DNA from 2 places in the Streptomyces sp. DT190 genome. Region 1 is predicted to be linked to the other one. Evidence: riboswitches for the same ligand, from Rfam matches in the RefSeq annotation. Region 1 holds a riboswitch; the other holds the start of a gene.

Region 1 (4,572 bases):
GCTTCTGCCGGTCGGGACCGTCGGCGGCGACGCGCAGGGTGTGGGTGCCGGAGGCCAGTTCGGTGAGCTTGGCCGTCGGATCGGCGGAGGAGCCGCCCTCGTCCCGGCCCGCGGCGCCGGACATCAGGCCGGACTCCAGACCGCCGAGGTTCGGCAGGCCCAGGTCGGTGCTGATCTTCACCGTGCCGGAGAGCTGCTCGGTGTCCGACGCGGCGATCTTCTCGATGAGCTGCTGGGCGGTGATCTTCGGAAGGTCGGGGTCACCGGAGTCGGCGAGTGCGGGGACCAGGCCGATCGTCGCGGCCGCCACCCCCACCACCGTGACCGGGACGACGTACCGCGCGGCCTTGCGCCGCCGGGAGTGCTGCTCGTCGACCTCCCCGCCGGTCGTGCTGTCGTCGGATGCGTACGGTGCCATGTGTGCCCTACCTCCGTGGTCGGCGGCGGCTGTCCGTGTCGTCCACGCACTCGTCCCTGAGCCGCCATTCTCACCCGAACTGGTGAGGAGTGGTGTGTTCCGTGGTCTCCATCTGACCAAATCCGCCAGGGAGATACGTCAGACCCCGGACTCAACTCCGCGTACTGCTGGGGTATGACACGGAGGGTCGGCTTCTCCCCCGACCCGTAGGGGTCGGGGGTCGGCGGGCGGTCAGCCGGCCCGGTGCACCACCGCGTCGCACAGTTCCACGAGCGCGGTCTTCGCGGCGCAGTCGCGCAGCGGCGCCAGCGCGGAGCGGGCGTCCTCGGCGTAGCGGACGGTGTCCCGGCGGGCCTGTTCGAGCGCCGGGTGGGCGCGCAGCAGGCGCAGGGCCTCGGCGTGCCGGTCGTCGTCGGTGAGGTCGGAGTCCAGCAGCTCGCACAGGGCGACGTCCTCCGCGAGGCCGAGCCGGGCCGCCCGCTCGCGCAGCCGCAGCACCGGCAGGGTCGGGATGCCCTCGCGCAAATCGGTGCCGGGGGTCTTGCCGGACTCGTGGGAGTCGGAGGCGATGTCCAGCACGTCGTCCGCGAGCTGGAAGGCGACGCCGAGCCGCTCGCCGTACTGGGTCAGCACGTGCACGACCGTCTCGTCGGCGCCCGACATCATCGCGCCGAACCGGCAGGAGACCGCCACCAGCGAGCCGGTCTTGCCGCCCAGCACGTCCAGGTAGTGCTCGACCGGGTCGCGCCCGTCCTGCGGTCCGGCCGTCTCCAGGATCTGCCCGGTCACCAGCCGCTCGAACGCCTCGGCCTGCACCCGCACCGCCTCCGGGCCCAGGTCGGCCAGGATGTGCGAGGCGCGCGCGAAGAGGAAGTCGCCGGTGAGGACCGCGACGGAGTTGCCCCAGCGGGCGTTGGCGCTGTCCACCCCGCGGCGTACGGCGGCCTCGTCCATCACGTCGTCGTGGTACAGCGTGGCGAGGTGGGTCAGCTCCACGACCACGGCCGAGGGCACGATCCCGGGCGCGTGCCGGTCGCCGAACTGGGCGGCGAGCATCACGAGCAGCGGCCGGAACCGCTTGCCGCCGGCCCGCACCAGGTGCTGGGCGGCCTCCGTGATGAAGGGCACCTCACTCTTGGTCGCCTCTAGCAAGCCTTCCTCGACAGCCGCCAGTCCGGCCTGGACATCGGCTTCCAGAGCCTGGTCCCGCACGCTCAGCCCGAACGGCCCGACGTCGGTCACGAGGGGTCTCCTGTCTGCTGGTGTCTGCCGGTGCTTACGCGGATTGTCGATAGGTCGCTGCCATCACTCGAGTCAGCGTATCCGGTCACGTTTCGATCACCGCCAGCGCCCATGGTTACAGGCCGGGCGGTATCCGATCACGACCGCCATGTTTTCGATCAGCTCATAAGAACAGACATGTTCCGACTTTCCGGGAATTCGTGACCTATGCGAGATTTGCGGCATTGATGAAGCAAATTCCCCTTGCGGAACATTGCGCCCCGGCTCGCGATCAGTGAATTGAATCACTTCGGCCCTTCCGCGCCACCAGCGGGGCATCGAGGGGTTCCCCCTTTCCCGGAAAGCGAGTTGAGCCTTGGCAGGCGCAAAGGATCAAGCGCCCCCTCGGCCCCGGACCAAGGTCAACAGGCGCCCGGTGTGACTCCGGTGCTTGTTCCCGGCATGTGCTCTCGCATACGTTCCGGCCCAGTCCGGCGGACGCCGAATCCTGCCACCGCCCGGACTCCCCACACACACCGACTCACTCACGCAGGGCAGGAGCGGGGGACCCAGGTAAGTCGCCGGTCCGTGACAGGGACCGGCTCGGGGTGAAGCCGCGCACGACAGCACCACGCCGTGTGCGGCCGGGCACCTCCCGGCCCGAACCCGACAGCTCACCTCGCAGGCGCCGGAGAGGAACATCGCCATGCCCGGACGAGGTAAGCACCGTCGCCCCAGAAGGAACCCGATCACCCGTGGTGTCGTCGCCGCCGGCACCGGCGGAGCGGCACTGACCCTCCCGCTCCTCGGCGCCACGCACGCCACCGCCGCCGAACCCCAGAGCGCGCCCGCCGCGCAGAGCGTGCCGCAGGCGGTCAAGCCCGCCGGGTCGCTCACGTACACCGTGGCCAAGGGCGACTCGCTCTACCGCATCGCGGAGAAGTACGACGTCTCCGGCGGCTGGAAGCAGCTGTACAAGGCCAACCGCGCAGCCGTCGGCGACGACCCGAAGCTGATCCGCCCGGGTCTGAAGCTGAAGGTCGCCACGGCCGAGGCCGCCACGGAGAAGGCGACCCCGTCGTCCGCCCCGGCCAAGCCGGCCGGCGGCGTCACGCAGGCCACCCCGGCCGCCGCGCAGACCTACGCGAACAACCTCGACGGATGGATCCGCGAGGCGCTGGACATCATGGCCCAGAAGGGCATCCCGGGCTCGTACGACGGGATCTACCGCAACATCATGCGGGAGTCGTCCGGCAACCCGCAGGCGATCAACAACTGGGACTCGAACGCCGCCAAGGGCACCCCGTCCAAGGGCCTGCTCCAGGTCATCGACCCGACCTTCGCCGCCTACCACGTGCCCGGCACCCCCTACGACCCGTACGACCCGGTCGCCAACATCACGGCGGCCTGCAACTACGCGGCCGACCGCTACGGCTCGATCGACAACGTCAACGGCCCGTACTGAGCACTCCCGCCCAGCAGTCGCTCGAGGACGACGGCGATGCCGTCGTCCTCGTTCGACAGCGTGATCTCGTCGGCGACGGCCTTGAGTTCGGGATGGCCGTTGGCCATCGCCACGCCGTGCGCCGCCCAGTCGAACATCGGGATGTCGTTGGGCATGTCACCGAAGGCGATGGTGTCGGCCGGCCGCAGCCCCAGGTGCTCGGCGGCCAGCGCCAGGCCCGTCGCCTTGGTGACCCCGCACGGCTGGAGCTCCACCGTGCCGGGCCCCGACATCGTCACCGTCGCCAGTGACCCGACCACCGAACGGGCCGTCGCCGCCAGCTCGTCGTCCGACAGGTAGGGGTGGCGCAGCAGCACCTTGCTGATCGGCTCGCCCCACAGCTCGTCGCGCCGGTCGACCCGCACCGCGGGCAGCGTCGGATGCGGCATGAGGTAGCCGGGCTCGATGAGCGTGAGCCCGTCGACCCCGTCCTGGTCGACCGCCGCGTACACCTGCCCCACCTCGGCCTCGATCTTGCCCAGGGCGGTCTCGGCCAGTTCCCGGTCCAGCGTGATGGACCACAGCAGCCGGTCCGCGCCGGCGTCGTACACCTGCGCGCCCTGCCCGCACACCGCGAGCCCCGTGCAGCGCAGGTCGTCCAGGAGCGGCCGCACTCTCGGCGCCGGGCGGCCCGTCACCACGAGGTGCTGGGCACCGGCGTCCGCCACCCGCGTGAGTACGGCGAGGGACCGGTCGGACAAGGTGTCGTCGCCGCGCAGCAGCGTCCCGTCCAGGTCGGTGGCGATGAGTGAATATGCGAGGGGTGCGGCCATGATCAGAGAATACGGACAACGCGCCCGTTCGTTTCATCACACGGCTCACACCGATTGCCCGGTTGGGGGCCTCTGCACCGGTTGGCAACAACATGGTCCGCTACCTACCCGAGGGGCCGCATCGAGCGGTACCTTCCAAGTGTCCAGGGGGGACTTGATCGGGGGGTCAGGTTGAGCAGTGGGCGCATTCGCGTGGCCGGGGCCGGGGAACTCGGCGAAAAGGACAAGGAGCGCTGGCGTGCGCTGCGCGCCGCCTCGGAGTCTCCGCGCAACCCCTTCATGGAGCCGGAGTTCACCGAGGCCGTCGGTCTGGTGAGGCCGCAGGCCCGGGTCGCGGTGGTCCACGAGGGCCCGGAGCCGGCCGGCTTCCTGCCCTTCGAGCGCGGCCTGTTGGGGCAGGGCCGGGCCATCGGGCTCGGGGTCTCGGACGCACAGGGCGCGATCCTGCGCCCGGGTCTGGACCTGGAGGCGGACCGGCTGCTGCGGGCCTGCTCCCTGTCGTCCTTCGCCTTCGACAACCTGGAGGCCGAGCAGCGGCTGTTCGTCCCGTACGCGGCGGAGGAGCACGCCACCTACGTCGTCGACGTGGAGAAGGGCTACGAGACCTACGAGTCGGTGCTGCGCGCCCAGTCGCCCAAGTTCCTGAAGACCACGCT
Region 2 (4,572 bases), on a different contig from region 1:
CCGTACCGGTCGGCGATGGCCCGCACATGGCCGTTGTACGTGGCGATCTTGCCGCGCAGATGCTTGAGCACGGGCACGCCACGCGTGTCGAACCCGGTCGTCACCATCACCGTCCCGGCCACCGCGGTGAGCCGCGCGAGCGCCCGCTCGAAGCGCTCGGCCACCTCGTCCGGATCGGTGCCGGGCCGGATGATGTCGTTGCCCCCGGCGCAGAACGACACGAGGTCCGGGGCCATCTCGACGGCCCGCGGAACCTGGTCCGCCACGATCTGGTCGAGGAGCTTCCCGCGCACGGCGAGGTTGGTGTACTGGAAGTCGCCTTCGGGCCGGAGGTCGGCGAGCAGGACGGCGAACCGGTCGGCCCAGCCGACGAACGCCCCGTCGGGGCCGGGATCACCGACGCCCTCGGTGAAGCTGTCCCCCACCGCCACGTACGACCCGATCACTGCTCTGCTGTCACTCTTCGAATCGTCTGCCACAGCCGCTCATGATTCACCCTCGAATGTGACCTACGCGACCGTAGGCAAGGGTTGACGGACGGTGAGATAAGCCACTCCTAAAGTGTTCGCCAACTCCGGAATAGGCAGCCCCTCAGGGCTGTTGCAGCGGCCTTGAGGAGCCCGCCGGGTGACGCACACACCGAAGGCCGGACCCGGGGATCGGGGTCCGGCCGACGGTCGCGTGTCAGGCAGGTGGTCGTGCGGTCGGTCAGCCGACGGAGACGCCGTGCGAGCGCAGGAAGGCGACCGGGTCCAGGTCCGAGCCGTAGCCCGGCGCGGTGCGGATCTCGAAGTGCAGGTGCGGTCCGGTGACGTTGCCGGTGGCGCCGGACAGGCCGACCTGCTGCCCGGCGGTCACGGTCTGGCCGGCCGAGACGGAGAGCTGGGACAGGTGGGCGTACTGGGCGTAGTGGCCGTCGTTCAGCTTGATGACGACCTGGTTGCCGTACGCGCCGCCCCAGCCGGCGGAGACGACCGTGCCCGCGCCGACGGCCTTGAGGGAGGTGCCGGTCGGGACGACGAAGTCGACGCCGGTGTGGTAACCGCTGGACCACATGCTGCCGGACATGCGGTACGGGGTGCCGACGGTGGCACCGTCCACCGGGGCGCTGTAGCCGCCGGCGTTGCTCTGCGCGGCCGGCTGGGCAGCGGCCGGCTTGGCGGCCGTCTCCGCCTTGGCGGACGAACCGGCGGACGAGGACTTCTGCGCGGACTTCTCCGCGGACTCCTTCTCCGGCTTCCCGGCCGAGGCCTTCGGCTTGGACGGCGCGGCCGCCTCGGGGGCGCTCGCCGCGGCCTTCTTGCCGAGGGAGAGCTTCAGGCCCGGGTGGATCAGCGACGGGTCGTCGCCGACGGCGTCCCGGTTGTCGGAGTAGAGCTTCTTCCAGCCGCCGCTGACGTTCTGGTCGTCGGCGATCTTCGCGAGATAGTCGCCGGCCCGCACCGTGTAGGTGCGCGCGCCGGTGGCCTTTTCCGCGGCCTTCTTCCCGGCGGCCGGAGCGGACTGGACGGCCTTTTCCGGAGCGGACTGCGGGGTGGCGGCGTGGGCGCCGGCGGCCCCCATGAGGGGAAGGGCGAGAGCGGCTCCACCGGTTCCGGCGACGGCGATGGAGCGGGTGAAACGCTGGGTCTTGGGACGGCGGTGCTTACCCTTCGCGGGCATGGCGAATTCCTCTCCGTCGCCTGCGAGGTGAGCTGTCGGGTGCGGGCTGGAGATGCCCGGCCGCGCCGGGGCGCGGCTTAACCCCAAGCCTGTTCCGGGAACCGGAACAGGCGTCTTACCTGTGGGTCCCCCGCTCCTGCCGTACGTCGGGTCAGTGTGTGCGGGCTCCGGGCGGCGGCAGGATTAGGCGTCCGTCCGGATTGGTGTGGAACGTAAGCGACCGGGACGCGACGGGACAAGCTTGTGGTTGCCCGTGCGGGCGTTTTCCTTGACGCGTCGACGGATTTCCCGTCACCGAGCGTGGATTTCCGATCAATGATTTTCCTCAATTCCCCTGAATAACGCCCTGATTACGTGCACATGGCAACAACGCATCGTCACCGGTATGACGATGGTCACGCACCCCGACCCCATCTCCCCAGCGACCGGGGCACGTTATGGCGAAGCGGCCTAAGCGGCTTATTCGGACAAGAATGACTACTTCCGCTTAAGGTGGACCACCGTGGCATCGAGGTCTCCGCGCAGACCGACCCGCAGCCCGTGGTGCAGCAGGACACCCCCTCGGTGCAGTTCGCCCGTTTCGAGGCATTCGTACGTCGCTGCCGGATCGATGCCGCGCAGCCGGAGCGCCTGCACCGGCTCGCCGTAGCGCTGCGCCTGGAGCCAGGCGAGGACGACGGCCTCGTCGCCGAGGACGTACTGCACGGCGCTCAGTCCGCCGTCCGGAGGTCTGAGCCGGTAGAGGTCGCCGCGCTGCACCACCGGCCGGATCCGCCGGTAGCGCGCCACCCACTCCCGCGCCTCGGTGAGCTCCTCCTGCGTCCACGTCGTGAGGTCGCCGCCCACCCCGAGCACCCCGGCCATGGCGCTCACGAACCGGAACCGCAGGGAACTGGCCCGGTGGTTGAGCATGGCGTTCGGGCTGTCGGTGACCCAGGCGGCCATCACGCGCGCGGGGTGGAGCTGGCTGAAGCCGTGCTGGATGGCGAGCCGGTCGAGCGGGTCGGTGTTGTCGGAGGTCCACACCTGGTCCGTGCGGCTCAGCACACCGAGGTCGATCCGTCCGCCGCCGCCCGAGCAGGACTCGAAGGCCACCCCCGGGTGGGCGGCCCGCAGCCGGTCCAGCAGGTCGTACAGGGCGCGGACGTGGTCGACCCAGAGCCGCTGCGGACAGGGCTCGCCCGGCCAGCCGGCGTCGGTGAAGCAGCGGTTGAAGTCCCACTTGACGTAGTCGATCGGGGCGCTGGAGAGGAGCCCGTCGAGCTGCTCCCACAGGTACTGCCGGACGTCCTGGCGGGCGAGGTTCAGTACGAGCTGATTGCGGAACTCCGTCCGCTTACGTCCCGGTTGGTACTGCACCCAGTCCGGGTGGGCGCGGTACAGGTCGCTGTCCGGGTTCACCATCTCGGGCTCGACCCAGATGCCGAACCGCATGCCGAGGCCGTGCACATGGTCGGCGAGCGGCTTCAGCCCGCCGGGGAAGCGGTCGGGGTTGGGGGTCCAGTCGCCGAGCCCCGCCCGGTCGCTGGTGCGCGTCCCGAACCAGCCGTCGTCGACCACGAACAGCTCCACGCCCAGGGCGGCGGCCCGCTCGGCGAGCGCCCGCTGCTGCTCCTCGGAGATGTCGAACCCGGTGGCCTCCCAGGAGTTGAACAGCACCGGCCGGTCCTGCCCGGCCTCCGGGATCACGTACCGGCGCTGGTAGGCGTGCCACGCGCGGCTCGCCCCGCCGAACCCGCCGTCGCTCCAGAGGCCGGCGAAGACGGGGGTGGTGTACGACTCCCCCGTGCCCAGAGCCAGCAGGCCCGAGTCGTCGTGGCCGGCGCCGCCGGTGATCTGCACGCGCGCGTCCGGGAGCCGGGCGACGGCGATCCGCCAGGAGCCGGACCAGCCCAGGGCGCAGCCGTAGACCTCGCCGTGCTCCTCGGTGGCGTCGGTGTCCAGGGCGACCCAGGGCAGGTGCTGGTGGCCGGTGTGACCGCGGCGGCTGCCGATCACCTTCTCGCCGGGGGTGAGCCGGGAACGCGTCAGCCGGGACTCGGCGCCCCAGCGGCCGTGCAGCTGGGACAGCCGCCAGGCGTCGCGGTCGGGCAGGGTCCAGGTGGCGGAGTCGGCCCGCAGCACCTCGACCCACGGTCCGCTGTTGTCCAGGGTCACCCAGCGCTCGACGACGTCGGTGCCGGGGCGCATCCGGTAGTGGAGGAGGACGGCCAGGCCGCCGTCCGTGAAGCGCAGACGCAGCCCGCCGCCCGCCGTGTCGTGCCCCTCGTAGGCCCACTCGGTGCCGCGCCGCTCGGCGGTGCGCACGGACAGGGCGGGGCGGACGAACCGGGGGCCGCCCTCGACCGGGTACTCCTCGCGGCCGTCGAGCGGGGACTCGAAGGGCCGGTACTCCGGCAGCGGCCGGACGGCGAGGGCCTCGGCGTCGGCCAGGGCGATCCGCGGACCCCAGTGCAGGTGGAGCAGTTCGTCCCGGTCGGTGACATGGACGGCGTAGCTGCTGGCCGGCCCGGAGAGCACCCATGTACGGCCGTCGTCGGAGATGTCCAGCATCGAGCCCCCACAGATTCGAACAAGCCCGACCAGGTGCGACCAAGCAGCAACATCATCGAGCGTGGCGGACGTCCCCGGCAACGCCTGTGGACAACTCAATGCCCCTGGCAGCCATGTCGTATGGTCGAGTGAGCCGTCGACGAGCCGAGCCGGCGGCGCCGATGGGGAGGAGCCCTCGTGACACAGCAGGTCCCGTCGACCGAGCCCGAGCTGGCCGGAGTGCGCAACTTCCGCGACGTGGGCGGACTGCCGACCGTGGACGGGCGGCGGGTGCGGCAGGGCGTGCTGTTCCGCAGCGGCCACCTGGCCCACGCGACCGGTGAGGACGCCGCCTTCCTCGCCACGCTCGGGCTGCAC

The links. Region 1 has a riboswitch for cyclic di-AMP ahead of ACPXCS_RS26570 (transglycosylase SLT domain-containing protein). Riboswitches for the same ligand answer to the same signal wherever they lie in the genome.
Region 2: it holds a riboswitch for cyclic di-AMP, as region 1 does, so the genes downstream of both, ACPXCS_RS01265 (M23 family metallopeptidase) here and ACPXCS_RS26570 (transglycosylase SLT domain-containing protein) in region 1, are expected to answer to the same signal.

What each region holds. Positions count from the first base shown of each region.
Region 1 is NZ_JBNCNM010000017.1:14,355-18,926, forward strand. It holds gene ACPXCS_RS26560 (LolA family protein) at 1-418, opposite strand, end outside; gene ACPXCS_RS26565 (polyprenyl synthetase family protein) at 650-1,660, opposite strand; cyclic di-AMP (ydaO/yuaA leader) riboswitch at 2,164-2,342, shown strand; gene ACPXCS_RS26570 (transglycosylase SLT domain-containing protein) at 2,346-3,104, shown strand; gene ACPXCS_RS26575 (HAD family hydrolase) at 3,068-3,916, opposite strand; gene ACPXCS_RS26580 (GNAT family N-acetyltransferase) at 4,088-4,572, shown strand, end outside.
Region 2 is NZ_JBNCNM010000001.1:292,094-296,665, reverse strand. It holds gene ACPXCS_RS01270 (SGNH/GDSL hydrolase family protein) at 1-446, opposite strand, end outside; gene ACPXCS_RS01265 (M23 family metallopeptidase) at 709-1,662, opposite strand; cyclic di-AMP (ydaO/yuaA leader) riboswitch at 1,667-1,822, opposite strand; gene ACPXCS_RS01260 (alpha-galactosidase) at 2,140-4,215, opposite strand; gene ACPXCS_RS01255 (tyrosine-protein phosphatase) at 4,393-4,572, shown strand, end outside.